DNA from 3 places in the Pseudoalteromonas sp. TB25 genome. Region 1 is predicted to be linked to each of the others. Evidence: predicted binding sites of a transcription regulator. Region 1 holds the regulator's gene; each other region holds the start of a gene.
What was found. Region 1 encodes sigma-54, which starts transcription at its own class of promoters, with help from an activator protein. Its sites were predicted from a motif close to GTTGGCACGNNNNTNGNNT; they were not measured.

Region 1 (11,685 bases):
GTGCTACAAAAAAACCAACTAAAATTTCTAATTTCCGTGAATTCATTATCTATACCCTATTAGCTGGTAAACATTACCGCTGTCAAAATAAAGTCAAAACCTAAAACTGCTAATGACGAATGAACAACCGTTTCGGTGGTTGCTTTGCTGATCCCTTCTGAGGTCGGCACACAGTCATATCCTTTATAAAGCGCAATCCAGGTCACCACTATGGCAAATACAAAACTCTTAATAATACCGTTTAGTATGTCTTGCTGAAACGACACTTGTGATTGCATGATTGACCAAAAACTACCTGTATCAACCCCCAGCCAATCTACCCCCACTAAATGAGCGCCTATAATTGCTACGGCTGAAAATATCAATGCAAGCAATGGCATACTTATAAAACCCGCCCAAAAGCGCGGTGCAATAATACGTTTTAGCGGATCGATTGCCATCATCTCAAGTGATGAAAGTTGCTCTGTTGCTTTCATTAAGCCAATTTCAGCTGTCAAAGCGCTACCTGCGCGTCCTGCAAATAATAATGCAGTAACAACCGGGCCTAGTTCTCGCAATAAGCTCAGTGCCACTAACGGCCCTAAACTATCCTCAGCGCCATAACCAACCAATACGGTGTAACCTTGTAGAGCCAACACCATGCCGATAAACAAACCCGACACCATAATAATGAGTAACGATTGCGAACCAACCATATAGAGCTGGCGAACAAGTAAAGGTGTGCCTTTTTTAAAATTAGGAACATGCGCTAATGCACTAAACAGCATATAAGCAGAACGACCAAGGGCCGCAAAACGTCCTAGCGTTTTATGCCCTAGCTTTTGAAATAAATCCAACATTATGCTTTTTCTCCAAGTAGTTCGTCTGCATAAGCCTGAGCCGGAAAATGAAATGGTACTGGACCATCCGACAAGCCTTTTAAAAACTGTTGAACTAAAGGAGATTCATGATTACGCATTTCATCTGGAGTACCAGAACCAATTACCCCCTGATCGGCGATAATTATAACGTGTTCGGCAATACTCATTACCTCTGTAACATCGTGCGTCACGATTAAAGACGATAAACCTAATACTTCGTTGAGCGACTTAATTAGCTTAACCAATACGCCCATCGAAATAGGATCTTGTCCTGCAAATGGTTCATCGTACATGATTAGCTCTGGATCAAGTGCTATAGCGCGCGCAAGTGCAGCACGTCTTGCCATACCGCCGGATAACTCAGAGGGCATTAAATCTTTAGCGCCACGTAGCCCAACAGCTTGCAATTTCATTAACACAACTAATCGAATAAGGTCTTCACTTAGCTTTGTGTGCTCTCTTATAGGAAACGCGATATTGTCAAATACCGACATATCAGTAAACAGCGCACCACTTTGAAAAAGCATGCTCATTTTAGTACGTGCTTCGTATAACTCTTTACGAGACATTTTAGGAATGCTGCCACCTTCAAATAAAATATCACCTGAATCTGGTTTAAGCTGACCACCAATTAAACGCAACATAGTGGTTTTGCCAATTCCGCTTGGCCCCATGATCGCAGTAATTTTACCTTTAGGAACGCTAAAACTCATATTTTTATATATGATTCTATTGCCTCTCGAAAAGCTAACATCCTTGACTTCTACTATTGATTGCGACAAGTCGCTCTCCATAAAAATGTTCACTAGTGCACCTATTTTAAAGCTTTTTTGTCAAAGATGGAAAAAACAATTCGTAAGATTTTGTAATACACCCATGAAAAGGATTATAAGACTCGCTCAAAACAGCTTAACCCCGGCTTAAATTTTTAAATTAGCTGTTTAAAAGCAACATTGTTACGCAGTTGACCTTACTCTTTTATTTATACTTTCATCTTGGCTTTTGTTACTATTCGCGCCATCCGTATTTTGTATAACTGGCTTAACACAATGGTTACCTCGTTTGTTATTTTAATTCTTGGTTTTGCAGCTCTTGTTTGGAGTGCCGATAGGTTTGTTTATGGGGCTGCGGCTCTTGCTAAAAACTTTGGTGTACCTACACTTATTGTTGGTTTGACCGTTGTAGCCATGGGCTCTTCAGCCCCTGAAATGATGGTTTCAGCCTCTGCCGCTTTGGCTAACAAAACCGACACAGCCGTTGGCAATGCTGTTGGCTCTAATATTACAAACATTTTACTTGTGTTAGGTATCACTGCTCTATTTCGCCCTCTTTCAGTTTCATCTAGTACGTTAAAACGTGAAATGCCATTAGTGATGCTCGTATCTTTAGCTACTTGGTATGTGTTCTCAGATAACTACTTTTCATTTAGTGAAGGTGTTGCGCTTTTAGTTGGCTTTATCGTATTCATCGGTGGGTTAATCATTGTATCTATGCGTGCAAAAAACCAAGATGACCCATTTGTCTCAGAAGCCTGCGACGATGTACCAAACGATGTACCTACTAAAAAAGCGGTATTTTGGTTAATTGTCGGCATAATACTCCTGCCGGTTAGTTCTCATTTTTTAATCGGCTCAGCTGTTGATATTGCTAAATACTTCGGCTTAAGCGACTTAGTCATTGGTTTAACAATTATTGCCATTGGTACTAGCTTGCCGGAACTTGCCGCCTCGGTTGCAGGTGTACTTAAAAATGAAGATGATTTAGCACTAGGTAATATTGTTGGATCAAACATATTTAATATTTTAGCTGTATTACCTCTAGCAGGTATTATTAATCCTTCAGCAGTTGATCCATCGTTAGTAAGCCGAGATATATTAATTATGATTGGTGCAACACTTGCTCTTATTATTATGTCATTGAACTTTAGAGGCACCCAGCGTATCAATAGGGTAGAAGGCGGCTTATTGCTAATAGCGTTTTTGGGTTACCAAGGGTATATTTTTAGTCAAGTAGGGTAAATGATGGCAACGCTAAACTTTATTGAACAAGGCCTTCGCGTTTTAGATGTTGAGCGCCAAGCACTTAGTGATATTGCACAATATGTAGATGAAAATTTTCATAACGCGTGCCAATTAATGTACGACTGTGAAGGCCGTATTATTGTTATTGGCATGGGAAAATCAGGCCATATTGGCAATAAAATAGCGGCAACCCTTGCAAGCACTGGCAGCCCTGCGTTTTTTGTTCACCCTGGTGAAGCAAGTCATGGTGATTTAGGTATGATCACTAAAAATGACGTGGTTATGCTTATTTCTAATTCAGGGGAAACCAGCGAAGTTTTAAATATCATTCCGGTTTTAAAACGACTTGGTGCCAAAATGATAGCGATGACTGGCAATACACAATCAACAATGGCAACCCTTGCTAATGTACATGTGTGCATTAAAGTAGAAAAAGAAGCTTGTTCATTGGGTCTAGCCCCTACATCAAGTACCACTGCAACGCTTGCGATGGGCGATGCCATGGCAGTTGCATTATTAGAAGCTCGCGGCTTTACAGCTGATGACTTCGCGCTATCTCACCCAGGTGGTAGTTTAGGCAAGCGCTTATTACTTACTTTAAAAGATGTTATGCACAGCGGCGCAAATACACCTATTATTGATGTTTCACAAACAGTTAAAGATGCTCTAATAGAAATGTCAGCTAAAGGGTTAGGTATGACAGCCATTGTTGATGAAAATCAGCAACTCGTAGGGTTATTTACCGATGGTGACTTACGTCGCATTTTAGAACAAAGAATTGATATTCATACAACACAAATAGATGTTGTTATGACTAAGTCATGCACTACAGCTACGCAAGATATTTTAGCCGCTGAAGCGCTCAATATTATGGAACGTAAACGTATAAATGGCCTAATCGTCGTCAATGAGAAAAACCAACCTATTGGCGCATTAAATATGCAAGACCTATTAAAAGCAGGAGTGTTATAAATGCAATTTGAAGAACTCTATCAACCGCTGAGCGATGATGCAAAAGCACGCGCTAAAAAAGTAAAACTACTTATATGCGATATTGATGGTGTATTTTCTGATGGCCGTATTTACCTTGGCAATCAAGGTGAAGAGCTAAAAGCATTTAATACAAAAGATGGTTTTGGCATTAAAGCACTTATAAACAGTGGCTTTGAAGTAGCTGTTATTACTGGTCGTCATTCACAGATAGTACAACAACGTATGAGCAGCTTAACCGTACAGCATATTTATCAAGGCCAAGAAAATAAGCTCATTGCCTATCAAGAATTAAAAGATAAACTCAACCTTAGCGATGAACAAATTGCTTATATTGGTGATGACGGTCCTGACATGCCTGTTATGGAGTTAGTAGGCTTTGCCGTTGCAGTAAATGATGCCCACCCGCTTATTAAGCGTTTGTCACATTATGTAACGCAAATGCCTGGCGGTTTTGGTGCTGTGAGAGAACTCACCGATTTGCTCATGCTTGAAAATGGTAAAGCATTGACTACACAAGGCACTAGTTCATGAATGCAGCGCGCATAATATTAAGCGTTTTATTCATTAGCTGTATGGTTTGGCTTTGGTACCCTTATTTTACACAAACAAATATTGTGCCTCAGGCTGAGCCTGAAGTTGTTGCTAAGCCTGATTACATAGCTATTGAGCTCAAACAGACAGCCTATGATGAGCAAGGTAAAATTAGCCACAAAGTCACTGCGGCTAAAATGGAGCTATACCAGCAATTAGGTTTCACGTTTTTCGAAAAACCCATTTTTACTTTATATAACGAACAACAAACGTGGCAAATAAATGCAGACGAAGCAACATTATACGAAGATAAACAATTAATTTTAGAAGGTAATGTGGTTGCCAAAAATTTAACCGATAACGTCATGATAGACAAAATCAATGCTGATAATATTCAGGTTGATATAAAGTTATTAACAATGCGTTCGGAGCAACCCGTCATTATCACTGGACCCAATTTAAAAATCACCGGTAAAGGCCTAGAAGCCGACTTAAAAACCGAAGTGATAAAACTAATTAACCATACGCGAACCATATATTATGACCAATAAAATATTAAAATCACTGATAATTCCTACACTTATACTAGCGTTTAATAGTAGTGCTGCAGAACAAAACACGCAACCTGCTGCCAATCAAATTTCAATAAGTGCCGACAAGCAAGAAGGTCAATTAAAAGCTAATGTGGGTATTTTTGAGAAAAACGTTGAGATTATTCACGGTAATCGCCGCATTACAGCCGATCGCCTAGAAGTACACAAACGTGATGAACTTGGTGATAATAAACAATTATTAATTGCCACAGGTAGCCCTGCGCACTTTGAAGAAAAGCAATCAGACGGCACGACTATGAGCGCCAGTGCTGACGAAGTACGTTATGATGTATCTAAGCGTTTTTTAACGCTTGTTGGTAATGCACAAGTATCGCAAGCCGGACAAAAAATAAATGCTAAAAGCATTACCTACGACATAGAGCAGCAGCTCATCAGTGCCGAAAAAGATGAAAACTCAACTGACCGCGTTCACACAATTTTAGTACCGATCGAAACTAAAAAAAGTAAAAAAGGCGATAAAGGTCAACCATGAGCACATTAAAAGCAGAACTATTGGCAAAAAGCTATAAAGGTCGTGAAGTTGTAAAAAACGTCGGCCTTGAAGTACAAGCTGGCAGTATAGTTGGCTTACTTGGCCCTAACGGTGCTGGTAAAACAACGACTTTTTATATGATTGTAGGGCTTGTTCCTAGCGACAAAGGTAAAATATCTATTGATGATAACGATATTACTCTTTTACCTATGCATAGTCGTGCTAGATTAGGCATAGGCTACTTACCACAAGAGTCATCGATTTTTAGAAAGCTGACTGTTTATCAAAACTTAATGGCCATTTTAGAAACACGCAAAGAACTAAATAAACAAGCCAGAGAAGACACGCTCAATAACTTATTAGATGAATTTAGCATACAACACATTCGTGATAGCCAAGGTATGGCATTATCGGGTGGAGAACGTCGTCGTGTAGAAATAGCACGAGCGCTGGCAGCAGATCCTAAATTTATACTACTGGATGAACCGTTTGCCGGTGTTGACCCTATTTCGGTATTAGATATAAAGAAAATAATAGAACATCTTAAAAATCGTGGGATTGGTGTATTAATTACCGACCATAACGTAAGAGAGACCCTTGATGTTTGTGAAAAAGCCTACATTGTTTCTCATGGGGAGCTGATTGCATCAGGTACTCCAGAACACGTATTAAATGATAAAACAGTACGCGATGTTTACTTAGGCGAGCAATTTAGGCTGTAACATTTACGCCATGTCTTTAAGCATCTGCTAGTATTAATTATAACAACATAAAAGGATTGTTAGAGATACATGAGGCAATCACTACAGCTGCGCATGGGCCAGCAACTTACAATGACTCCACAGTTGCAACAAGCTATTCGTTTGTTGCAACTCAGTACATTGGATCTCCAGCAAGAAATACAAGAAGCTCTCGACAGTAATCCACTATTAGAGGTTGAAGAGGCAGACTATTCCGAAGACGCTGCTGGTAAAAACGAGCAAAAAGCTGATACCGATGACATAACTGTTAGCGCATCTGCTGATGATGCTCCGAGCGAATACGAACAAGATACTGGTGAAGCACTTGCAAAAGACACGCTAAGTGACGACATGGCTATGGATGTTAGTTGGGATGAGTACATGAGTGCCGCTCCTGCAGCCTCATCAGGTCCAATGCCTGAAGATGAATCTATATACCAAGGCGCCTCTACTGAAACGCTCCATGAGTATTTAATGTGGCAATTACAACTAACGCCATTTAGCCCTACCGATGAAGCCATCGCTATTGCGATTGTAGAAGCCGTCGATGATTCAGGTATTTTAACACTAAGCTGCGAAGAAATTTTAGAAAGCTTTAATCAAGAAAACGAAGATGATAACGAAGTCGAACTTGATGAAATTGAAGCGGTATTAAAACGCATCCAACTGTTTGATCCTGTTGGTATTGCTGCACGTAGTTTACAAGAGTGTTTGTGTATTCAGCTTAATCAATTTGATAAAGAAACACCTTACATTAATGAAACGAAAATGATTTTAACCGAGCATATTGATCTATTAGCAGCTCGCGACTATCGTACATTAATGAAAAAAACTAAGCTCAAAGAAGAAGAGCTTAAAGAAGTAATGACACTAATACATACTCTCAACCCAAAACCTGCAGATACTATAGTAAGGGAAGAATCTGAGTATGTTATTCCTGATGTGTCAGTTAAAAAAATTAAAGGCCGCTGGGTTGTCGAATTAAACCCAGATAGCATGCCTAAAATTCGTGTTAATAGCCAATACGCGGCAATGTCTCGCACTGTAAAATCAAGTGGCGACAGCCAGTTTATTCGCTCACATTTACAAGAAGCTAAATGGTTTATTAAAAGCTTAGAAAGTAGAAACGACACGCTATTAAAAGTTACTAATTGTATTGTTAAGCAACAACAAGGCTTTTTTGAACATGGCCCTGAAGCCATGAAACCAATGGTTTTAAATGATGTCGCTGAAATGGTAGAAATGCACGAATCGACAATTTCGCGCGTAACTACTCAAAAGTACATGCATACACCCCGTGGTATATTTGAGCTTAAATACTTTTTCTCAAGCCATGTAAGTACTGAAAACGGTGGTGAATGTTCATCTACAGCAATACGTGCGCTTATCCGAAAATTAATCGCAGCAGAAAACTCAGCAAAACCATTGAGTGATAGCAAAATAGCGGATATATTGGCTGAGCAAGGAATTAAAGTAGCAAGACGTACAATCGCAAAATACCGCGAATCTCTTGCTATTCCACCGTCAAATCAGCGTAAAAGTCTGATTTAAGACGCTAAACTAAGAGGGTAATGCTTATGCAACTAAACTTAACTGGTCGTCACGTAGAATTAACCGATTCACTAAGAGACTATATTAATACTAAATTTGCGAAGCTTGAAAGACACTCTGATCATATAAATAATGTTCATGTCATTCTCGATGTAGAAAAATTAAATCAAAAAGCAGAAGCCACAATACACGTAAGCGGTGCTGAGCTATTTGCCTCTACAGAACATCAAGATATGTATGCCGCTATTGACTCGTTGATCGACAAGCTCGATCGCCAAGTAATCAAACACAAAGAGAAGCTTGCTCGACACTAATATGATGAAATTAAGTTCACTTATATGCCAGGACTGCAGCAAAGCTGCGGTCCTTTTTAATAGCAAAAAAAGAATTTTAGAGTTCATTAGCGAACTTGCTCACGACAAACTTCCGTATTTACCGCAACAAGATATTCTTAATGCTTTAATGAGCAGAGAGAAATTAGGTAGTACAGGTATAGGGCGTGGCATTGCTATTCCTCATGGAAGAATGAGCGGTGCAGAAGAGCCTTTGGCTTTAGTGCTCGTTAGCGAAACTCCAATAAACTTTGATGCAATCGATAATCGCCCTGTTGATATTTTTGTCGCACTCATCGTACCAGATGGCGATAACCAGCAGCACTTAAAGACTCTAGCAACCATTGCTGATAAACTAAACAACAAAGATTTTTGTAAACAGTTACGCAGTGCAAAATCTGATACTGAGCTTTACCAAGTTATTGTCGATCAATCATAGTTTTATAAAGGGTGTTAAATGGAGTTAATTATCATAAGCGGCCGTTCTGGTTCTGGAAAGTCGGTTGCTTTGCGCGTTGTAGAAGATTTAGGTTATTATTGCGTTGATAATATTCCAGTAAACCTACTACCTTCATTAGTTCGCAGTGTGTCTGATAGCTACGATAAAATTGCTGTTAGCATTGATGTGCGCAACATCCCTAAAGAACAAGATGAATTTAACGATATTCTTGAATACTTACCAGGCTTTGCAAACCCTACGTTATTTTATTTAGATAGCGACGATCAGACATTGATCAAACGCTTTTCTGAAACACGCAGATTACACCCACTATCAATAGACTCGTTGCCGCTTGATTTAGCCATCAAAAAAGAAAAAGAATTACTTGATGTATTAACCACTCGCGCCGACTTTATGGTAGATACGACTGATTTAAGTGTTCATCAACTCGCTGAATCTATTCGTGAAAAGATTTTAGGTAAAAAAGATAAGCAACTGATTGTCACATTTGAATCATTTGGTTTTAAACACGGTATACCAAAAGAAGCAGACTACGTATTTGATGCACGCTTTTTACCAAATCCACACTGGGAACCAGAGTTAAAGCCTTTAAATGGGTTAGATCAACCGGTTAAAGACTATTTAGCTAATCACAGCATAGTGCAAAAATTCACATGGCAAATTCAAACATTTGTACAAACGTGGTTACCACATTTAGAACGAAATAACCGCAGTTATTTAACCATTGCTATTGGGTGTACAGGCGGGCAACATCGCTCTGTGTATTTAGCGCAAACTATCGGTGAAAGTTTCGCAATGACACATCCCAATGTAAAAATTCGCCATCGCGAGCAAGAAAAATAATATAGCTGAATAATCACCTGTTCAGCTTAGGTAGAGTAAGTTATGCATTGTGAAGATACCTTTTTAATAAAAAACAAATTAGGCTTACACGCCAGAGCAGCTACTGTGCTTGCGCAATTAGCAGTACAATTTGATGCGACAATCACATTATTCCAAGATGACAAAGAAGCAGCAGGCGATAGCGTACTTGCACTAATGTTACTTGAAAGTAGCCAAGGAAAAGAAGTTAAAGTTGTTTGTAAAGGCCCTGATTCTGAGCAAGCTTTACACGCTGTTGGAGAATTAATAGCACAACGCTTTAATGAACAAGAATAACCTGTTTTATAAAAACAATATTCGCATTACTAATGCTTCAATTAAAACAGATATATAAAATAGATAGGTTAGTAACGCCAGTTAACTCACCTCCCCCCCATAAAGTAATATAACAATTTATAAAGGACGCCAATGCCTGAAGCTTTTGAACAAGATTACCCACTACAGCAACTAAAACAGGTGACGAAGTCACTCAATAGTGGTCAATTTGTTCAAGTTAGGCGCATGCTCGCAAAAACGGCTCCTTGTGATACCGCATTATTATTAGAATCATCACCGCATAAAATTCGCCGACTGCTTTGGCAATTGGTCGATCCTGATGTGCAGGGTGATGTTCTTGAAGAATTATCTGAAGATGTTCGTTTAGGCATTATTGCCCAAATGGAACCTAAGCACATTGCCGCCGCAACTGAAGACATGGGCCACGATGACTTAGGTGAAGTATTACGTAGCCTGCCAGATACCGTCTATAAAGACGTTGTTAGCGCGATGGACATTCAAGACCGTGAACGTGCCACGCAAGCACTGTCATATCAAGAGCGTTCAGCAGGTGCGCTAATGAACACCGATACGGTGACCATTCGCCCTGATGTAACACTCGATGTTGTACTTCGTTATATTAGACTGCGTGGTGAGTTACCAGAGGGTACAGATGATTTATATGTTGTTGATAAACATAACTGCTTTATAGGCGCTTTATCGCTGAGTACATTATTAACTAATCCGCCAGAAAAAATTGTGCGCGATTTAATGGATGAAGATTGTGAGTCTATCCCAATATCAATGGATGAAAGTGAAGTAGCGCAATTATTTGAGCGCCATAATTGGATATCGGCCCCTGTGGTGGACGATAACGACCAACTCCTCGGTCGTGTTACTATCGATGACATCGTTGATGTAATCCGAGAAGATGCCGAGCATAGCTTATTAAGCCTAGCCGGTCTTGATGATGAAGAGGATACATTCGCGCCTGTACTAAAAAGCTCTAAAAAACGCTCAGTTTGGCTAGGAGTTAATTTACTAACCGCACTTGCAGCTGCTTTTGTAGCTAGCTTTTTTGAAGGCACTTTAGATGTGCTCCCTATTTTGGCTGTGCTTAACGGTATTGTCCCTTCTATGGGTGGTGTTGCTGGTAGCCAATCATTAACGCTTGTTATCCGTGGTATTGCAGTAGGTCATATAAACCAAACAAACCAACGTTTCTTGATGATGAAAGAACTGGCCATTGGCGCGCTAAACGGTATTTTGTGGTCACTATTAATTGCGGGTGTTATTGCGCTATGGCAGTGGGACTTTATGCTTGGTGGCGTACTCGCTTTCGCTATGTTTATGAACTTAGTGGTGGCAGGTGTTGCTGGTGCAAGTATTCCAATAATTCTTAAAAGAATGAATATAGACCCTGCTCTTGCAGGGAGTGTGGTGCTAACCACGGTGACTGATATTGTTGGTATATTCGCCTTTTTAGGTACTGCTACATGGTTGCTGATATAAATTAAACGCTTTAAATGTAAAAAACTACAGCAAAAATACTTAGGGTAAATCAGTAGCTATGGCAACGGATACCAAACATAAAAATGACATACCTAAAAAAACGCTAAAACAAAAAAGCGTATCCATATTAAAAAGTGTACTGGTATATGGCTCTATATTTTTCGTCATTTATACCGCCGTTAATTGGTGGCAGCAACCTGTCATGCCAGCAAATCCTCAATTACAATTAATCGACTATAAAGGGCAAAACATTGATTTAGCAGCAATGAGCCAAGATAAACCCACGCTTGTGTATTTTTGGGGAACTTGGTGTCCTATTTGTAGTATTACCTCCCCTGCCATAAACGAACTCGCAAACGAGAATAAATACGCTGTTGTGAGCATCGCGATAAAGTCAGGCTCTGCTCAAGAGCTGCATGATTATTTAAATGAGCAAGGCTACAGCTTCAGTACTGTTAACGA
Region 2 (9,005 bases), on a different contig from region 1:
CTGGCGGCAATTTGCCCTACAGGTGCTATTGGGTCGTTTGCTTGTACGTCATAAAAATCAATGCGGTAGCCAACACTTGTATGAAACTTATCTGTCCAATCTGAATCTTGCTGAATAGCAAAACCCGTTTGCCATGAGCGTGAATCGGTAGTGTCTGATAAGTTAAAGTCGCCGCTGCCATCGTTATTAATATCGTACTGACCACCAGGGGATACAAATACACCTGGACTAATTTCAATTAAACGCGCTTGTTGTGAATCAGTTAAAGGAATGCGGCGATTTGAAATTGGGCCAGTTAAATCAATAGGTAGGTCGGCTTCTGTTGTAAATTGGCTGTAGCCTAGCACGCGGTTGTAACGCACATCAAAAGCAAAAATTGTTTGCTGTTCGTTGCTCCATTGGTAAGTCAGTTCGGTACGGTTCTGCGCGGTATCGGCACCATCTATAATTTCAACAAAGCTATTTTGTGCAATTTCTTCGCGTTGTAAGTGCTGAAAATACGTAATGTTTTTTATTGATGCGTTGTTTGAAAGTTCACGCTTATAAATACTGTGTAGTAAATAAGTAGTGGCTTCGTTTTGATTGTCAGGGTCGGTAAGTACTGTACTACGGTCTATTTTTACTTGCCCAGTAGGTGAAACAATAGAACCTGCCGCTGGAACTGTACTGCCATTTACTTGCACGCCTTGGCCGGTAATATAAAGGCCATTATCTATTAGCGCTTGAGTAGGGCGGTTAATACCTGCGTTATCGGTAAATTCAACTTGGTATAACTCAAAGTTAATATCCCAGCTGCTCTTGTCATCAGGTAACACCCTAAGTGCTGCAAATAGGCTGTCGCTTTTCGTGCCCGAAAAGTCGTAGTAACTGCCGTTATTAATGTGTTCAGCGCTTACTCTAAAACCTACTTTGTCTTTTACTATAGGTGCACTGTAATCAACTAAAACGCTGTACTGATCCCATCGTCCTGCCGATACCGTTGCTTTGCCTTTACTGTCGTCAGTTGATGCTTTTTTAGAATGTAAGTTTACAAAACCACCGTTGCGTTGGCTTGAACCAAATAATACCGGTGGCGCGCCTTTTACTACATCTATTTGTTCTATAGAGTTGAACGATAACGGCACGCCAAAGCCATTATTACCTGCTTGGCGGCGTGTACCATCTTGGAAAAGCTCACCTAGTTGCCCACGAATAGTAGGTAAACTTGGTGCCCCAAAACCACTGGCTGAATAGGTATTAGGGCTTACTGCAAGTACGTCTTGTAAAGTCGTAATATTGAGTTGTTCTATTAACTCGCTTGAAATTGGTGTTACTGATCGGGCTATATCTCGTAGAGCTAAGTTGTCGCCAAAAGGGCCGTCTACAGTGGCATTTTTAACCGAAAGACCTTGAGATCTAATAACTTGGCCTGCCACCTCAATACGCTCAATTGCGCCTTCTTTTGCTGTTTTTGATTCTTCGGCTGCAAAAGCATTAAGTGGTGTATTTAATATGGTGGCTAGGGAAAGTGCTAAATATGCGTGTTTCAAACGTTTTCTCTCTACGGTTAAAATGTTGTTGGCGATAAAGACCGAAAGGATTAAAAATAACTTTCAGTAAAATTTTGATTCTTTTTGTTTTTTAGAACATAACAAAACAGATGCATTATAAAGATGGTAATTAAGTAGTATTGTTTTATTAGTTGATAAAATATTAATACAGCGATTGTACTAGAGTGAATGTAAATATATGCTTTTAATAGAATTTTTAATTATAGACTACTTTCAACCTGCTAACATTTTAAAAGAGTTAACTTTTATGCAGCATTTTTTAAATTACTTAAATAAGCTTCACTTTTAGTACTGCATGGCTTAACTAATGAATTTAATTAAAAATTTTTGAAATAAAAAACAACTTATACGGTCTAGGTTACTTCTACGTTTATTAATATTCATTTAAGGAAATTTTATGACAGGTTCAATGAATTCTGATGTGCAAAACCGTTTGCAGTGGTCACTTTTATCTTTGCGTTTAGGCGTGTTTATTGTAATGGTTATGTGGACATTCGATAAGTTTGTTAATCCTGGGCATAGCGCACGTATTTTTGAACATTTTTACGGTATTAGTGGCTCTACAGATATAGTGGCTTACATTATTGGTGCGGTGCAGTTAGTGCTTGCTTTAGCATTTTTAGCAGGTATTAAAAAGCGTATAACGTACGGTATCATTTTTGTAATGCATGGCTTATCTACGCTTTCTTCTTACAACCAGTACATAGATGGCTTTAATAACTTATTATTCTTTACTGCATGGCCAATGTGGGCTGCGTGTTTTGCACTTTACTTATTACGCGACCAAGACGTGAAATTTACTGTAAAGTAATAAAGTACATGCAAAAAAATTGGTTATAAGCCATAAGGCTTATAACCAATAAGTACACAGGGAGTGTGTGGAAGTCGGTTTGCATGTTATGCAACTAATGCATTGCGTCGTTGTATTGCTCAGCAAGGCTCTCTTTTTGCCCTTCGGTAAGTGCTTTACCCGCTAATTGAAACACTTCGTGTTCTTCTTCACTTAAATGATGATGTACCAAATGGTGTAGCTTTTTAGCTGCAACTAACCATGCAGACGAGCTCATTTCGGTATCTTCAAGTTGTTCAATTAATTCATCAATTTCGTGATGTTCAGCTACGCTGTGGCGCGCTTTTTCGTGAGTTAAGTCATCAAACATAAGTGGGTTATAAAAGTAACGTTCTTCAAATTTTGCGTGATTTTCTAATTCTGTTTTTAGCTCATCCATTAGCGTGTGGCGCTGCTCTGTGTCGCCGTGTGTTTGAATAAGCGCATCTACCAATTCTCGTTGTTTGTCATGGTCATGACGTAGTGCTTCAAAAATATTCATAACTAGTCCTTTACTTGCTCTTTAATTGCTTACAAATATTGAAGCAAGCTAAATGCCATGATTTAACTTGTTGAATTAAATTAGTTTATATTTGTTCGTTTGCTCGTGGGAGTATGCGGCCTGTAAGTTTTACAAGCACGCTCATGCAATATTTTCAGGCTTTAGTTTTACTGATGTGTTGGAGGAGTTAAGGTAGTTAATAAAATAGCGCGCAAATAAAAAAGATGAAAAAATGATACTTTCTTTGATACTATCAGTACGTTCTTTTTTAATTTTTTGTAACGGTGGCTAAAAGTAAATATGCCCATAAAGATCTTGAGATAGATTTATAATCCAGAGCATAGTTTGTTTAATAAGGTACATATGAAAGAAGAACTAAGAGCAAAAATAATTACCGTATGCGATAAAAAAATAGCAGTTAAAGGAGAAAATGTAGGGCTTTCTTTTTATGCATTTTTTGCCAATAAAAACGACGATCCAGAGCTACTTATGGATGCTGCTACTTGGTGGATACACACCCATAAATTAGATCATTTTGTAAAAGCAAAGACCATCAAACAAATGATCTTAGATGGGCTTTAGCTTAAAAATCTGCGGCTACTTCAAACTCTAATCGTTTAAGCGTAATAGGGTGAGTAAATGCTAAGTATTCTGCATGTAAATGTAATCGTTCGGCTTTTTGCCCGTAATGTGTGTCGCCTATAATTGGCATGTTTAAACCTAAGCTGTGCGCACAATGCACTCTTAATTGATGAGTTCGCCCTGTTTTAGGGTATAACTGTAATCGGGTAATATTGTTGTTACGCTCTAAAACCTGCCAGGTAGTAAGTGATTGCTTACCGTGTGTGTAACACACCATTTGGCGCGGTTTATCATCAAAGTCTAGCACTAAGGGCAAATCAATTACTCCGCTATCCTCAGCTACGTTACCATTAACTAATGCTACATAACGTTTATCTATGGTGCGTTCAATAAACTGCTTTTGCAGTGCTTTGTGCACGCGTTTATTAAGTGCAATCATCAATAACCCAGAAGTCGACATATCTAATCTGTGTACAATTAGTGGCCCTGATGCCTCTGGAAACTGCGTTTTTATGCGCATATAAACTGAGTCATCAATATTAACGCCAGGCACTGATAAAAACTCAGCGGGCTTATTTACCACAAGTAAGTCGTCATCTTTATAAACAATACTTAAATCTTTACCCTGAGCTGGGTTGATAAGTAGCGGGTTATCTTCAACATCTAAACCCTTTAGCATATGCCCAAGTATTGGTTGGCATTTACTGTAACAAGAAGGGTAGTAATTCTTATGCTGCCTAATTGCTGATTTAGGTGCTGCTCCCCACCAAAACTCTGCCATAGCAAGTGGCTTTAAGTCATGTTTATAGGCGTATTGTAATAATTTAGGCGCTGCACAATCGCCAGCACCCGAAGGAGGAGTGTGCTCAGGTAATGCTGCAAAAATAGCATTTAAATCTGTAGTTTCACCATTTGCATTTAAAAATTGGTACTGTGCAAATAGCTTTATTTGTAAGCTTTTAGAAAGTGTTTTACGGCGCTTTTTTAAATGAGCAATTTCATTAGAAATATTGATGTGTGTTTGCTGCAGTGACTCGATTATATTTTGCCAATAGGATTTAAGTGCCAGCAGTTGCTTTTTTTCTACGATGCTTTGCCCTGCAAGCTTATTTTTTAACTGCTCAAAATCACTTTCGCTAAGTTCTAATTTGCCTTCGGTACGTTGTATTTTTCGCTGCTGACGACCGGCTTGCATTACTGCCTGTTGAGCTAATAGCGCTTGCTGGTAGCTCTGTGTTGCATCATCAAGTTTGCTATTAACTTCAAGCAGTTGTTCACTATTTTCTAATTGCTCAATTTGAGCATTAATATCGTTAATTATTTTACTTTGAGCCAAATAGCTATCGTCTTGAAGTTGCATGCTAGAAACAGGCGGCACAAAGCTAATATTACCTTTATCACCTTCAATTTGTCCCGAATAAGCACTTAAAAAGCCTAATTGTTGCTTAGCATTTTGCACCACTAAAACCCCAAACATTTTACCTGCATTTTCTGCTTTTAAATGCGCTAACGTTTCAAGCTGTTGCTGTAATTGTTTAGTGGCTGCTACAGCTAATGGTTGCGGCTCGTAATAAAAAGGGAAAGTAAACTTTTCAGGAAGCGCGAGAGCATCAATATTTTGAGAAAATAATGTAAAGCAAGAAGCAGAATTTGACATAGAAGTAAGAGAAAAGCATTCAGTAAAATAATTGAGCGCATAATAACATATTCATAGTTAAGCCACTAAAAATCTCGCACCCGCATATTCATAAACACTTTAAAGCGGACATTCATGTTTTATGTATCAGTATGGGGTCGCAGCAAGCATAGGCGTTTGTTAGTAAAGTCTCAGTAGTAATATATTTATCATTATCAAAATATTTAAGCTTATCGATTCTCAATAATTGAGCGCATTTCGAAACGATGACTTACCTGATAGATCAGAGACGAAAAATCAATTTACAGAATAACTGAATATTTAGGAGTTCTATATTATGAGTCAAAATATCGCAAGTTTTATCACTAAAACCCTCGAACAAGCAGGCGTAAAACGTATTTGGGGAGTAACTGGCGATTCACTTAACGGCATTAGTGAAAGTCTGCGAAAAATGGGAACAATTGAATGGCTAGGTACGCGACATGAAGAAGTTGCCGCATTTGCAGCTGGTGGCGAAGCACATTTATCAGGCGAGCTTGCGGTGTGTGCGGGTTCTTGCGGGCCAGGTAACCTTCATTTAATTAATGGCTTATTTGATTGTCAGCGCAATAATGTACCAGTATTAGCAATTGCCGCACATATTCCTTCATCTGAAATTGGCAGTAGTTATTTTCAAGAAACCCATCCGCAAGAATTATTTAAAGAATGCAGTGTGTATTGTGAAATGGTGTCGAGCCCTGAGCAAATGCCGTACCTGCTAGAAACAGCAATGCGACAAGCAATACTAAACAAAGGCGTGAGTGTACTTGTGCTACCTGGCGATATTGCATTAAAAGATATGCCTAAAGCTATTAAGCCGAAATGGAACGTGCCAAAGCCAGCAACTTATACCCCCGCTTTATCTGATATTGAAGCAATGGCGACTCATCTTAATAAAAGTAAAAAAGTAACCTTATTGTGTGGTGCTGGTTGTAAGGATGCCCACGACGAAATTGTTGCGCTAGCCGAAAAATTACAAGCACCGATAGTGCATGCCATGCGCGGTAAAGAATTTATTGAATACGATAATCCTTACGATGTTGGTATGACCGGATTTATTGGCTTTGCATCGGGCTATCATGCAATGCAAGAAGCCGATACGTTATTAATGATTGGTACTAGTTTTCCTTATCGTGCTTTTTATCCCGAAAATACCACCATATTGCAAATTGATAATCAGGCTGCGTCACTCGGGCGACACGTGCAAATTGACTGTGGCGTGTTAGGGGATACTAAAAACTCAGTGGCCACACTGCTTGATTATATTAAAGGTGAACGGACAAGTTCGCACTTACAAAAATGTGTTAAAAATTACAAAGAGTCTCGACAAGATCTTGATGAACTTGCCAGTGGCAAAACCTCGCAAAACTTAATTCACCCGCAATACCTAACGCGTTTACTCAACGAGCAAGCAGCTGACGATGCTGTTTTTACTTGTGATGTAGGTACGCCAACAGTGTGGGCTGCGCGTTATTTATCAATGAATGGTAAGCGTCGCTTAATTGGCTCGTTTAATCATGGCTCTATGGCAAATGCGATGTCGCAGGCAATGGGGGTTCAATCTGTTGATAGAGACCGCCAAGTCATTGCAATGTGTGGTGATGGTGGCTTTTCGATGTTAATGGGGGATTTAATCTCACTTAAGCAGCTTAATTTACCAATAAAGATTGTTGTTTATAATAATCGCTCACTTAGTTTTGTGGCTATGGAAATGAAAGCCAGTGGGTTTTTATCAAGCGATACCGATTTAGAAAACCCAAGTTTTGCTAACATTGCACAGGCCTGCGGCTTAAAAGGGATTCATGTGGATGACCCTGAAAAATTACCATCGGCAATGAACGAGATGATGAACCACTCAGGACCTGTTGTTTTAGAAGTCGATACAGCAAAACAAGAGCTTTCAATGCCGCCGCAAATCAAATTAGAGCAAGCAAAAGGCTTTAGCGTTTACATGATGAAAGCGCTGATAAATGGCAAAGGAAACGAGATTGTAGAGCTTGCCAAAACTAACTGGTCACGCTAGTTAGTTACTTCCCTATTGAGTATTTTAGCTCAATAGGGAAGTGCCAAGTAATAATCCTCACTATCATCTTTTATTATTAATAAGCTAAGGCTGCTGTTTGTAAGTGATTGAACCGAAATAGAAAACCATATATGGTTTATCATTAAATTAATAAAAGCACGCATAAAATACCTCTACTCATAGAGGGAACAGAGCAATAATGAAATGGAAATCGGTTTTACTGTCGCTGGCTGTTTTATGGCTTATTCAAGCTCAGCAAAGCAGTTTACGCACCAGTGAATACGCAAATATCTAGCCTATTGCAAGTAAATTCAACGCAGTTAGCGCTGAAAATAGCTGCTTGAGATAGATTTATTATCCAGAGTTTAGGTTATTTAGAAAGCGCTGAACTGTTTTTACGTTGGAATCACTATGAGGTTTTTGAGTTTGACTCAAGTGCAATGTAATGAGCTAAAACATTTAGCATTGGCCTCAATTGCTACTTGGTAGTTGTTTTTAGTTTAATGTTTTACTCGCTTTACTCAATTAAAGTAAAGCGAGCGCTCAGTATCAGTTACAAACTCTTTTTAGGCGGTAGGGCTACGTTTGCAAATATTAGCCCTGCAACAAGCGACATAAATATTAAAAACGTTTGCTGGCCTATATGCTCTGCGTATATAAAGTCTTGGCCTTCAATGAGTGAGTTTAAGCCAATATAGGTTTTGCTACCTGGTACTAATACAATTAAGCCTTGCATGGCCACAATAGAAGCCGGCGCATTAGCAACACGGTTAAACAAGTTACTAAATATACCTACCGATAAAGCACCCACAAACGTACCTAACGTGTAATCAAGGTACATAGCCGAGCCAATACTGGTGCCATACGCTATAAAGCCTGATGCAATAGACCAAACAGCGTGCTTAAGTTTGGTTCTAAAAATAACGATTAAGCTGCTACAAAGTAAAAATATGGCGAGCCATGCTGTCCACTTTGGTAATGGTTCAGGTTGTACAAAGTCAGCTTGCCCAAAGAGTGCAAAGCCAATGCCTATGCCAATAAAACCGCCAAAATAGAGTTTAAATAACAGCATAAACGAGTCCATGACTCTTGCTGTACCCGACACTAAATGCCGCGCTGCAAGCTCTGCTAAGCCAAGCGCAAGTGCTAAACCGGGTATAAACACAATAATGGCCGAAAGTACCACCAAGCGTATGTTTATTTCAGGTGTTATGTATACGCTTACTGCACAGGCAAGTATGGCCGATATTATTGCTACTAATGGCTCAAGCATATGTGCTACGCGTTTTGAGCGCCCAGACCAAAGCACAAACACATAAACAACTAAAGTAAGAAGCGATGACCAAATAACATCAGTCCAGCTAGTACCCATTAACATTGCAAACGCACCACCAGAAGTTGCAAACGCAACGCCCGTAACAAGTTTATTGTATGGGTTTGGCATTACAAAAATAGCGTCTAGTTGCGCATCAACTTCTTGTAAACTTAGCTTGTCGTCAAGCATTTGGTTTACAAGGTCGTCGGTGTCGGCAAGTGAGCCTAAATCGTGATCGCCAGGGTCTACACGTGCAACATGGGTATATTCGTCTTCGTGGCCATCGGTCCAAATAACAAACGTTACAGAGGTTGGCGACATAACAAACGACGATTTAAGTCCTAAGTATGTAGCCACTTCCATGAGGTGAGCTTCTAGGCGGTAAGCAGGCGTACCATATTTGTGAAGCATCTTACCCAATTTAACGATAAATTTGCGTTTTTCTGTAAAGGTTGCAGTTTTCAAATCTTTTTGGACCAAATATTGCGATAACTAAGCTAAAAATATAGACAATACAGCTAAAAATGCC
Region 3 (11,685 bases), on a different contig from region 1:
TATTGTTGTTGTTATTTTAGGCTTTCAGCTACTTGTTAGTAATTACACATGGCACCACCTTGAGCGTTTAAAGCAATATAAATTTGCACGTTACGCAATTTCTTTTTTAATCGTGTGTTTTTCGCTTAGCCACAGTATTCATATTTGGGCTGACGCCAATTTAAACTTTGATGTAACAAAACAAGATAATGTTTTGCCACTTTCATACCCTACTACTGCTAAAAGCTTGTTAGCTAAAAATGATCTGCTAGATATAGAAAGCTACGAGCAAGCACACAACGTAAAAATTAATAACCAAAATATTAGTTATCAAATGCCAAGCCCGCTTGAAAAATGCGAGGACTACACACAAGCCAATGTAGATATATTTGTATTTGAAACTCAACAACAACTCGAAAAGTTTGTTGCCGAGAATAAAAACATGCACAAAACAGAGCAGTTTTTACAGCCAACAAATCATGACGATACGTTATTTAGCTTAGTGTATGGTTTACCCGCTTTTTATAAAGCAGCAATTTTAACCGAGCAGACACTCCCAGTTTGGCAAAGCCAGCGCCGTAGCATTGAAGTAACTGGCATTGAAGAACTAAGCTTTATTAATGATCAAGCACATAGCTCTAGTGCTATTCGAGTAATTAAAGCGAGTGATACCCCTACTGTTCGAGATGATGAAACACAGGTTTTTGCTTTTAGTCTTGCCAATAACAAGCAAGAAGTAGTAACCACCTCAACTTTATACAGCTCTGACAAACGTATTTCTAAGGTAGATGGGCTAATTCAACCTAGCGATTTAATTGCAACAAGCGTTGGGCAATATTTAAATTGCAAAGCTATTGCCAAGCAAACAATGCTAGGCGTTAATCTATACAAGAAAAAAGACGATATGGGCGTGAACTACTCTCAGGGTGTTGTTATAGCCTATAAAAAAGATAGGATTACCTTAATAGATTCAGATGGTAACTTTAAAAACATTTCCGCCGCTGAAGGTTTTTCTATTGAACAAGGTTTAGATATACCATTTTTAGTACAGAGTATTAAAAAGCTCAAAACCTTTACCCAATAACAGTTATCCTAACCTAGCTTGATATACCACCAAGCTAGGTTATAGTTTTATATTGTTGTTAGATATAAAAACCAAGGATGACATGTATGTTTAAAACTTCTCGTTATATTCTCCATTCTAGCTTTTTACTTATCAGTTTTTTTAGCTTTAGCGATACCACTTACTACAAATGTGTAACAGAAAAAGGCACTGTCTTTTCTCAACTCCCCTGTGACGACGAAGCAACGACTTATAAAGTTAACACAACGGGTAATCAGTATTCTGGTCCTAAGGTTGACTACACTAAACAACTAAACGAACTTGAGCGTGAAAGGCTTCTATCTGGCTTACAGGCAGAGCTTCGCAGTAATAACCATAAACTAACAATACTTGATCGTAATAAAGAGCGTGCTGAATACAAACAACAAGAGCGGTTAAATCATATCTTAGCCATTGATGATAAAAAGCGTATTACTAAAGACATTACTAAAAAACTAAAAATAATTAATAAAACATATAAGAAAAACGTATCGGCTGTGACTAAACAAATTAAAATTCTCGAAAAAAAGATAGCTCAATTCCAATAAGTTACTCTTAGTTAGTAAGTAACATTTATCTTGGTTTTAAACTTAAAATAACATACCCTTAACACAATAGAGTATAAACTCTAGGGACTTTTAAGGAGTGCAAATGCAACCTCGCCATATTGCTGAATTAATTTTAACGGGTTTTAAAAGGCACTATCAGTTATTTCAAAAAACAACAGCCAAAGCCCCTCTTGCCTTTGCAAAAAAAGATTGGCAAGCAATTAATGATATCAGCCGTTTGCGTATCAGCTATTATGATGATCGTGTTAACGAAACCACGCAAGCGCTAAAAAAAGAAACCCCAACCGAACAACTCGATGAAAGCCTATGGCTTGAAGTTAAAAAGATATACCAGCATTTTTTATGTTTTCATCCCCAAGCAGAGCTCGCCGAAACTTTTTATAACTCTGTATTTTGCCGGCTGTACCATAGGCGCTATTTTCATAATGACTTTATATTTGTAGAAGCAACCTTAAAAGATGCTCCTTCAGTGCCTGTAGAAGCAGAATATAGAACATACTTTCCTGTAGTTGATGGCCTCAAACCAACAATAAAACGCATTATTAATCATTTTGATTTTAAAGCCCCATTTGTAAATTTAGAGCGTGATATCCGCCTCCTTGTTAAAGCTTTTTATAAACAAGCCCCCGATACACATCACCAACCTTGGCAAATGCGCTTTGATATTTTACACACACCTTTTTATCGTAATAAAGCAGCCTATATTGTTGGTCGTGTTGTTTCAAAAAGTGGGGTTCAGCCCTTTATAATCGCTGTATTACACGATGAAGATAACGGATTATATTTAGATGCACTTTTAACTAAGTCATCTCAAATGCGTGTTATTTTTGGCTTTGCCCGCGCCTACTTTATGGTAGAGACTCACGCACCTTCAGCACTTGTTCGGTTTTTAAATCAACTTATGCCAAACAAAACACTTGCTGAGCTCTATAACGCAGTGGGTTTTCATAAGCAGGGTAAAACTGAGTTTTACCGAGAGTTTTTAAATCATTTATCTCACTCTAGTGATGAGTTTACAATTGCACCGGGGACTCCCGGTATGGTGATGATGGTATTTACCCTCCCCTCATTTGGCTATGTTTTTAAAGTAATAAAAGACAAATTTGGTGAGAGTAAACCCTTTGGCCGTGATACCGTATTAAAGCGTTATCAACTGGTAAAAAATCATGATCGCGTTGGCAGAATGGCCGATACCATCGAGTATTCTAACGTCGTATTTCCTTTAGCGCGTTTTGATAGTAATTTACTTGCGCAATTACATAAAACAATTGGCTCATCAATGGTAATTGAGGGCGAGTGGTTGATCATCAAGCACTTGTATATTGAACGGCGAATGACACCTCTTAACTTGTTTTTAGAAAATGCTGATGAAGAAAGTGTCGCCGACGCGATTGAAGAATATGGGCAAGCCCTAAAAGAAATGATTGCTGTTAATATATTCCCTGGTGATATGCTCTTAAAAAACTTTGGTGTAAGCAAGCACAAACGTATTATTTTTTACGATTACGATGAAGTTCAATATCTAACCGATATGAACTTTAGAGCATTACCAAAAGCAAAGAGCTATGACGACTATTTAATGGATGAACAAAGTTACTCTGTTGCACCACAGGACGTATTTCCTGAGCAACTTTGTACATTTGTAATGCCAAACCCTATGTATAAAAAGTTTTTACTCAGTACTCATCCAGAGCTTATAGATGTTAGCTTTTGGAAGCAGGCACAACAAAATATAAAAAATGGTCAGGTAAGTCATATTTACCCATACCCGACAGCACAGCGCTTTATTCACCACTGGTAAGCGCTAAAGGACACACAATGAATATAAGTAAAATAGATTTAAATTTACTCGTTTACCTCGATACATTGCTTCGAGAATGCAACGTAACACGCGCTGCTAATCAATTGAGTATAACGCAACCTGCAATGAGTAATGGCCTTAAACGTCTTCGTAACTTATTTAACGACCCTATTTTAGTTCGTACCAGCGATGGTATGGTACCTACCGAGCGTGCTTTGGAGTTACAACCCGTTATTCGTGGCATTTTAATGACCCTTGAAGAAACTCTAGCACCTAATCGAGAATTTGAGGCAAGCCAAAGTAAGCGTGTGTTTAGAATAATGGCCAGTGATTACGCTGCAAGTACATTAGCACCAAAGCTTTTAAGTAAATTGCACGAAGAAGCCCCCGATACTACTTTAGATATACTCACACCAAGTGATGTCACCTTTCATGATGTAGAAAACGGTAAAGTAGATATGGCAATCAACCGTTTTGAAAACTTACCGCAGTCTTTTCATCATAAACGTATTTGGAAAGATAGTTTTTGCTGCTTAGTAAAAGCCGATAATCCTATAATTGAAAACTTTAGCCTCGACAGCTATTTAAAAGCGCGCCATATATGGGTGAGTAAAACAGGTTTTGGTGTAGGTGTAGGCATGGACCCTAAAGATGTTCAAAAACTTGGCTGGGTTGACGAAGCACTTGCTCACTTTGGTAAGCATCGTAATATTGCCACTTTTACGCGTAACTACCATGTAGCTATTCATTTAGCTAAAGAGAAAAATTTGATTGCGACCCTTCCTTCAAAAGCCGCAAATATATATTTGGATGATCCGGGGCTTAAAATTTTAGAGCCACCATTTCCAATTCCTCCTTTTGAGCTTGATATGATTTGGAGCCCACTGTTACATCGCGATGCGAGTCACATTTGGTTACGTCAAAAAGTAGCTGAAGTAGCTGAAGAGCTAAAATAACTTTATTACACAATATAATGTAAAAATTGCTAGGTTAACTTTTTGCCTGTTAACTTAGCATCTTACTAGATCAAAATTAAACCAATAAAATCAAATAACTACATAATAATTAAAACGTGGAACATACATTGCTTTTATTTAATTGAACTATACATTCATTTAATTAAAGAGGTCATTATGAACACCCATCAAGGATCAGAAGTAAATCATATTACTGACATCATTCAAGTTATGAACAGCGGCATCGATTTTTATCAAAAAGCACAGGAAAAAGTTGAAGACCCTGCTATTGGTGCACTTTTTCAGCGTATGATAGATGCCCGAAAAGTGAGTGTTGAGCGCTTGCAGCCATATGCAATTAATGAAAAAGGCGAACGCGAAGATGGCTCATCTTTCGCAGTTGAAGCACGACGTGCGTACACAGCCCTATTGACTACTTTCACCTCACACAACGACAGCACGTATGTAAAAGAGCTTGAAGAGGTAGAAGATAAAACCCTTGAAGAAATTAAAGCAGCAATGGATAAACCGCAACCAGCTGACTGCGAAGCTGCACTGGCTAAAACATTATTAACAATGCAAAGCTGCCATGCAGAAATGAGCCGTATGCAAAAGCATTAAGCTGACATAGCGCATAACTAGAACCCAGCCTCGAGCTGGGTTTTTTATTGCCTCTAATACCAATCTACATAGTTTTTTAAGCAATTTAACAAATTGCATTACATTATAACGATGCTAAATAGACCCCATATATAAGCAGAACGGTATAAACACCGCCTTATTTCACCACATTTTAAATACATAATTAGTACAAATATTTAATATTATTAGAATATTTATTTAACCACGCTTTATTTTTGCTGTGCTAATTTTGTTAATAGGTACCTAAAACCTTGCTGTGGCGCCGCAGCATTTAATTAAAAATAAGGTCCAATATGAAAAGTAAACTAACCAAACTACAAAATAATGCTGATGTAGATATGACCCCGATGTTAGACATAGTGTTCATATTACTAATTTTCTTTATTGTAACTACATCTTTTGTAAAACCTGTGGCTATTGAATTAAACCGACCACTCGACAGCCCTCAAATAGATAAGCCTGTTAAAAATGCTTTATTTAGAATTGATGAAAGTAACGGAGTATATTTTTCTGGGAGGTTAATTGATTTAGAGCAAGTTGCGACTAACTTAGCTATGTTCGCGGCTAAATATGAAATAAGTTCGGTACTTATAACCGCAGACGAAAACAGTACACATAATACTTTAATGAATGTAATGAATAATATTAAGCAATACGATGATTATCCAATAAGTTTGATTTCTAAATAAAATCAGCCCAAGCTAAAACCAAAAAAAGGGCCTTACGGCCCTTAGAGTTAAATAACAAAAGGGAGGTTATTAATTAAAAACGGTATTCTGCACCTACGTAGTAGTAAGCACCGTTAAATCCAAACGGAGCCGAACGACGTGAGTAGTCAAACACACCTGAGCTACTTATTACTGTGTTGCCACTAGCATCCACAATAGTACCTGAGCGAGAGTTACCTATTTCATTTTTATCTGGGTAAACATCGAACAAGTTATTTGCACCAATATTTACTGATAAATCTTCAGTAACGAAGTAGTTAACTTTAACGTCAGTTAAAATTTCTGCGCCATACGTTTGACGACCGCCATCTTCTACTGTGTATTCACCAAAACGATTAAGTGACAGGTTAACAGTCCAATCATCACGTTGATAAAGCGCACTTAAGTTAATACGGTCCTCTGGTTGCCACTCTTCTATAATAGAGATGTCTTCAGCTGAGAATATATCATCTACTTTTACTGTCTCAAGGCTTGAGCCAGCAGGAGAGAACAACGATACAACATCTGTTTTGGTAAAGTTAGCTGCAAGTGTAAAATCAAGCGTGCCGCCTAAACCTTCAGTGTTCCACGTTGCTACAAAATCAACACCACGAGTTTCTGTATCAGCACCATTTAAGAAAAACTGCCCTACGCCAGCACCTGCACTATTTAGTGCTGCATCAAGGCTTGTAGATAACCCTTTACCTAAGCGATCACTAATTACAATACGGTCGTCAATATCAATCGAGTAGTAATCAACGGTTACATTAATATTATCGGTAACGTTATACACAATACCTAAACTACGGTTTTGTGATTTTTCTTCTTTAAGTTTTGGAATACCTAAACTTTGCGCAAGTGTTGAATCATTTCTAAATGTACCAACTTCTTCTGCAACTAAATTCCCATTAGTATCAACAACAAATTGTGTGCTTACGTTATTAAAGTAAAGCTGCTGCATTGAAGGCGCTCTAAATCCTGAGCTTAATGCACCACGTAATGAAATATCGTCGGTAATAGACCAGTTACCAGCAAGTTTAAAGTTTACTGTATCGCCAAAACCTTTGTAGTTATCGTAGCGAAGTGCTCCAGATAAAATCACATCTTCAATTACATAAGATTCTGCATCTACGTAAAATGAAATTACATCACGTGACTCATCCACTGAAGACGCAGGTGATGAACCACCAAAACCTTGTGAACCACCCGATGCATCTTCAGAGCCAACACCGCCACTTAAACCGCTGTAAATACTTACACCATTTAATGTGTCGTAATCGCGGTACGCATATTCATTACCTTCTAAAATACGGTATTCGTCAGTACGTATTTCAGCACCCATCGCTAACGAATAATCATCAAAGTTTTGTGTAAAATCAATATTGATTGTTTGCAATGATAATTCCATGCCGTAAGCGTACGCTTCACGTGGAATAGTTGTACGAATATCAGCTGCACTTAAACCTTGGTCATAACGTAAAAAGTTAGCGTATGAGGCATTGATAGTGTCACTTGTAGTGTAATCAATACTGTTCTCGCCATAGGTGTAAGATAAATCAAGGCTTGCATCGTTATCAAATTCAGTTTTATAACCAAAGTTGTACGAGATATCATCGATAGTTGTGTTGATTTTTGGTAAGAAACCTAGCGGAATCGTCGCATCGTTATCTTGTAGTACTGGGTTACCACCTGCATTTGCATTATGACGGAAAAATGCAGCCGACTCATTTTCACGTGTTGAGTAAGTAATAAAGCCGTAAAGCTCGCCATCACCTAACTCGTAACCGGTATTAATTGTTAAACCAAACTGCTGAGAGTCAGCATCACCAATTCTAAAGGTATCACGATCGGCTGTCAGCTCACGCGGATCGCCAGCAAGTAAAGTGCCGTCACTTAGTTCTGTACAACCATAAAACTGACAAGAGCCATGTAAACCGGCACGGTTAGTCGGTGCACGGTCACGGTAATTGATAGTTGTATTTAAATAACCGTCATCACCTAGCGCAAAGCCTTTATTAAAATCAAGGTTAATGGTTTCGCCATCGCCTTCAGAATATTGACCGTAGTTAATAGCCGCTTTACCACCTTCGCTACCATCTTTGAGCACAATATTAATAACACCTGCAATTGCATCAGAACCATACTGAGCAGCAGCGCCATCACGTAATACTTCAATGCGTTTAATTGCAGAAGCTGGAATTGCATTCATGTCAGTACCTGCGGTACCACGCCCAACAGAGCCATTAATATGAATAATACTTGCTTGGTGACGACGTTTGCCGTTAATTAACACCAATGTTTGATCGGGGCCCAAACCGCGAAGTGTCGCAGGTCTTAAAGCATCTGTACCATCACTAATTGCAGAGCTTGAAAAGTTAAATGAAGGGGCGATAGACTGTAGCATACGACCAACTTCTGTTTGGCCCGTATTTTCAAGCGCTTCTGCACTTAGGATATCTACTGGAACGGGTAAATCTTCAACTGAACGCCCTGCTACTCGGCTACCGACAATAGCAATTTTTTCAATTTTTTCTTGAGCGACTTCTTCTGCTGCGTATACACCTTGCGAATTTACTGCAAGTAAAGCTGGTAATACTGCTGCACTGACCGCTGAAAGCTTCATCATGTTGTTATCATTCCTGTTGATTTGTTTGAGTTTTATACTCAGTAAACCATTTTGATCAACAACCGCATCGAGCTCAGTCCCACCTAATAATGCCTCTAGAGCATCTAGCTGAGTGTAAAATCCATAAACTGAATTTGCATCATACTGCTTTGCCAACTCATAAGAAAACACCACAGTTTGCTCTGTTTGTTTAGCATATTCAATTAAGGCTTTGTCTGCTCGCTGCGCTTTTATATCAAATTGCACCATTTGCCCAGTGGTTTGTGTTGCTGCTTGTACACTTAAACTAAAAATAGCCGGTGCAAGCACACTAAATCCACTCAATAAATGCGTTTGGTTACTGCGCAACTTATATAAACAGCTGACAAACAAAAATCCTCTATGGTTTTGTTTCTTTTTTTTAATGTTTTTTTTACGTTCAATCTTTATTGATGTAACTTTACCTAACATTAGTTTGATTTGCATAACGTCTACTTATGATTCTGTATGGTGTTTTAGCGTTACTACATGCTCACCTAAACGCTCATGATCAATCGAAAAGTTAGTTTGTAAACTTTCTAGTAAACCTTCAACGTCACCGGCTTTAAATACTCCAGCCACTTTAATACTGGCAAGCTCAGCTGATGAAAGCTCAAAACGTGTGGCTGTATAGCGGCTTACTTCATTTAAAGCATCGCTTAGCTCTTCTCCATTAAAAATAAGCATCCCGTTTTGCCATGCCAAATCGCGTTGTACGTCGTTCATTGAAAGCTGCGTAATTGGTTTTGTAACACTTTGCTCAATAACTGCTTTTTCGCCTGAGGTAACAATATTGGCATTAATTTGACGAATTTTTTTCGTGCTATTATCTGCAAGTTGATAATCTTTAAAGTCATTTGCATCAACCGCTACACTTGGATCAGTGATCATCACTTTGCCTTCAGTAACCACCAGTTCTAAATCTGATGAAGTATTGCGTTGTACATTAAATACCGTGCCTAACGCGGTAAAACTTTTATCACCAGCCATAACACTAAACGGACGCGTGGCATCTTTTGCTACATTAAAGCGCCCTTCTCCACGACTAAGTAATAACTGCCTGCGGCCTTTACTATAAGCAACTTCTAGTAAGCTATTAGTATTAAGCTGCACTATGGTGCCGTCTGGCAATACATACGTTGCTTGCTCGCCTACTTTTGTTTTGTAAATTTTAGTGTAATTAACTTTAGCAAGCTCTTGGTTGTAGCCATTTTCTAAGTTAATTAATAAGTAGCTGCATACCATTAACGCTGCAAACAAACTCGCTGCAATTGAGTAAGAAAACATCCACTTGTTTTTTGATGTTTTAGTATTGTTGCGCTGAGGAAATAAATGACTTAATTCGTTTAATACTGAAAGCTCATCCCAAAGCTGAGCAAGCTCGTATATAGAGTCTTGATGTGCAGTGCTTTGCATCATCCATAATTTAAATTGCTCTTTTTCATCATCAGTTAAACCACGATCAATCGCGCTTATCCAATCACATGACTTTTCTAAGATTAAATCTTTTGAATTAAATTGATGAACATTACTCATTCTGCGACCCTCTTAACTGATATAGGATGTGCTTGAGCTTTAAGGTTCGTTTGAGGGCTTTGCTCATGTTCACGCATGTATAACATGGTTTGTAACAATCCTTTGGCAATGTGTTTTTCAACAGTGCTTTGGCTTAACTGCATTTGGTCTGCTATCTCTTTTTGGCTCATACCGTAAACTTTTTTTAATATAAAGCATTTACGAATCGATGAGCTTAGTTGCTCAGTAGCTCTACAAAAAAGTAAAAAACGCTCTTTAGATGTGTATTCGTCTTCGAGCTTCATTGATTTGAGTAATACGGGCAATTCGTTATCGTTTTCTAACGAATCATTAAATTTATTGTCCCACTTAGCTATATGGTTGAGTGCTAGATGTTTTGCTGTTTTTAGCATATAACTGCGGGTAAACTGGATGTCTTGTTTTAAATCAGCTTCATAGCTTTTTACAAAAGTTTCTTGCACAATATCTTCTACATCGTCGGGTTGAACAATGCGCGATACAAAACGTTTGAGCTGTTTAGAAATATCAACAAATGTTGACGTGAACTTTACTTTTTTCGTCATCCTTAACATCCACCTGTTGTTATTTTTATTATTAGGGCGTGTTGGCCTTTCGTGGTTGAATTTGCAGCAGTACGTTTGGTATTTAGGCAAGGCAGAGCCTATGTAGTGTGGTTACTCCCCATAAATAGGTGATAACGCAGCATAAATACCATACATGCGCTGCCCTTTGGGTTCAATCCACAAAGGTTAACACGCCCCAATAGATTACGAGTTTTTGACATAAAAACAAGCTCAAATGTTAATTCTGGGTTATTTAAATGCATAGGAAGATAAATGAGTAAACTTTTAGATTATATACGACTTAGTTTCTTTGCATTCGGTTTACTACTTGGAGTGCAAATACCTGCATTTGTAAGTGACTTTGGCCAAGCATTATCAGCCCAGTTAATTGAAGCTAATAATGCCGTTGCGCCTTTTAAAAGCGATGCAGCTAAGTATTTCAATAATGATTTAACTAAGCTAATAAAACACTATCAAAATATTGATGATGAAATTGTGAACAAAGGGGCAAGTAATATCAGTACTCTTTACGAGCGACAGCAAGATTTACAGATAGCCGTAAATAGGTTTGAGAAATCTCCGTATATATTTACTATGATCAGTGGCATGAACGATATAAAGCAACAAGTATGGCAACGCTTTGAAGGTCAAATCATTTTGAAAAAAGACTCTATTATAGCCGCCATTGTTGCAGCCATAATTGTTGCCTTGCTTGCAGAGCTTACTGGTTATTTGTTTTTAACTGGAGTAAAACGCTCATTTAAACGCTTATTCGCAGCTCAAAAATAGTGATTTCATAAAATCATAAAATACATCGGTTTTGCGGGTTGTTAAACTATTTTGCGGACGTAAAAACCAAACCGGTGCATCATCTTGTGCCATTACCCCTGGCATAACTTCAACCAAAATACCGTTTTTAAGATCTTCATTAATCGCTATTTTTGATTTAATAGCAATACCATGACCTGCAATAGCAGCTTGTGTCATATTATCGGAGTTTGAAATAGTAAAACGGGTTTTAGCATTAAAGGTATGTATTTTTTTGTGTTCGTCATAAAGCTTTAACTGGAGTTGCCACGGCAGGCAAACCCAATAATGCTCACTCAATTGCGTTAAATTTTCAGGCATGCCGTACTTTTCTATATAGCTAGGGGCTGCGCAAAGTATGCGACTATTGTTTACGATT

Region 2: a site for sigma-54 is predicted at 2,923-2,941, ahead of L652_RS0117770 (hemerythrin domain-containing protein). Genes of this name have one in related genera too.
Region 3: a site for sigma-54 is predicted at 4,523-4,541, ahead of L652_RS0116555 (PA2169 family four-helix-bundle protein). Genes of this name have one in related genera too.

The regions. Positions count from the first base shown of each region.
Region 1 is NZ_AUTI01000202.1:9,191-20,875, forward strand. Features, by position in the region: gene mlaD (outer membrane lipid asymmetry maintenance protein MlaD) at 1-46, opposite strand, end outside; gene mlaE (lipid asymmetry maintenance ABC transporter permease subunit MlaE) at 60-839, opposite strand; gene L652_RS0104920 (ATP-binding cassette domain-containing protein) at 839-1,654, opposite strand; gene L652_RS0104925 (calcium/sodium antiporter) at 1,910-2,878, shown strand; gene L652_RS0104930 (KpsF/GutQ family sugar-phosphate isomerase) at 2,882-3,853, shown strand; gene kdsC (3-deoxy-manno-octulosonate-8-phosphatase KdsC) at 3,854-4,405, shown strand; gene lptC (LPS export ABC transporter periplasmic protein LptC) at 4,402-4,956, shown strand; gene lptA (lipopolysaccharide transport periplasmic protein LptA) at 4,946-5,491, shown strand; gene lptB (LPS export ABC transporter ATP-binding protein) at 5,488-6,213, shown strand; gene L652_RS0104955 (RNA polymerase factor sigma-54) at 6,283-7,782, shown strand; gene hpf (ribosome hibernation promoting factor) at 7,809-8,096, shown strand; gene ptsN (PTS IIA-like nitrogen regulatory protein PtsN) at 8,101-8,553, shown strand; gene rapZ (RNase adapter RapZ) at 8,572-9,417, shown strand; gene L652_RS0104975 (HPr family phosphocarrier protein) at 9,460-9,732, shown strand; gene mgtE (magnesium transporter) at 9,865-11,223, shown strand; gene L652_RS0104985 (protein disulfide oxidoreductase) at 11,282-11,685, shown strand, end outside.
Region 2 is NZ_AUTI01000400.1:1,283-10,287, reverse strand. Features, by position in the region: partial or broken gene L652_RS01000000124060 (TonB-dependent receptor) at 1-1,529, opposite strand, end outside; gene L652_RS0117775 (hypothetical protein) at 1,948-2,361, shown strand; gene L652_RS0117770 (hemerythrin domain-containing protein) at 2,456-2,881, opposite strand; gene L652_RS0117765 (DUF6500 family protein) at 3,245-3,463, shown strand; gene L652_RS0117760 (RluA family pseudouridine synthase) at 3,465-5,120, opposite strand; gene poxB (ubiquinone-dependent pyruvate dehydrogenase) at 5,437-7,161, shown strand; gene L652_RS0117740 (threonine/serine exporter family protein) at 7,715-8,941, opposite strand.
Region 3 is NZ_AUTI01000380.1:3,693-15,377, reverse strand. Features, by position in the region: gene L652_RS0116575 (DUF3413 domain-containing protein) at 1-1,063, shown strand, start outside; gene L652_RS0116570 (DUF4124 domain-containing protein) at 1,150-1,629, shown strand; gene aceK (bifunctional isocitrate dehydrogenase kinase/phosphatase) at 1,733-3,451, shown strand; gene L652_RS0116560 (LysR family transcriptional regulator) at 3,469-4,407, shown strand; gene L652_RS0116555 (PA2169 family four-helix-bundle protein) at 4,585-5,028, shown strand; gene L652_RS0116550 (biopolymer transporter ExbD) at 5,343-5,738, shown strand; gene L652_RS0116545 (TonB-dependent receptor) at 5,812-8,847, opposite strand; gene L652_RS0116540 (FecR domain-containing protein) at 8,857-9,936, opposite strand; gene L652_RS0116535 (RNA polymerase sigma factor) at 9,933-10,499, opposite strand; gene L652_RS0116530 (DUF2937 family protein) at 10,773-11,288, shown strand; gene L652_RS0116525 (LysR family transcriptional regulator) at 11,268-11,685, opposite strand, start outside.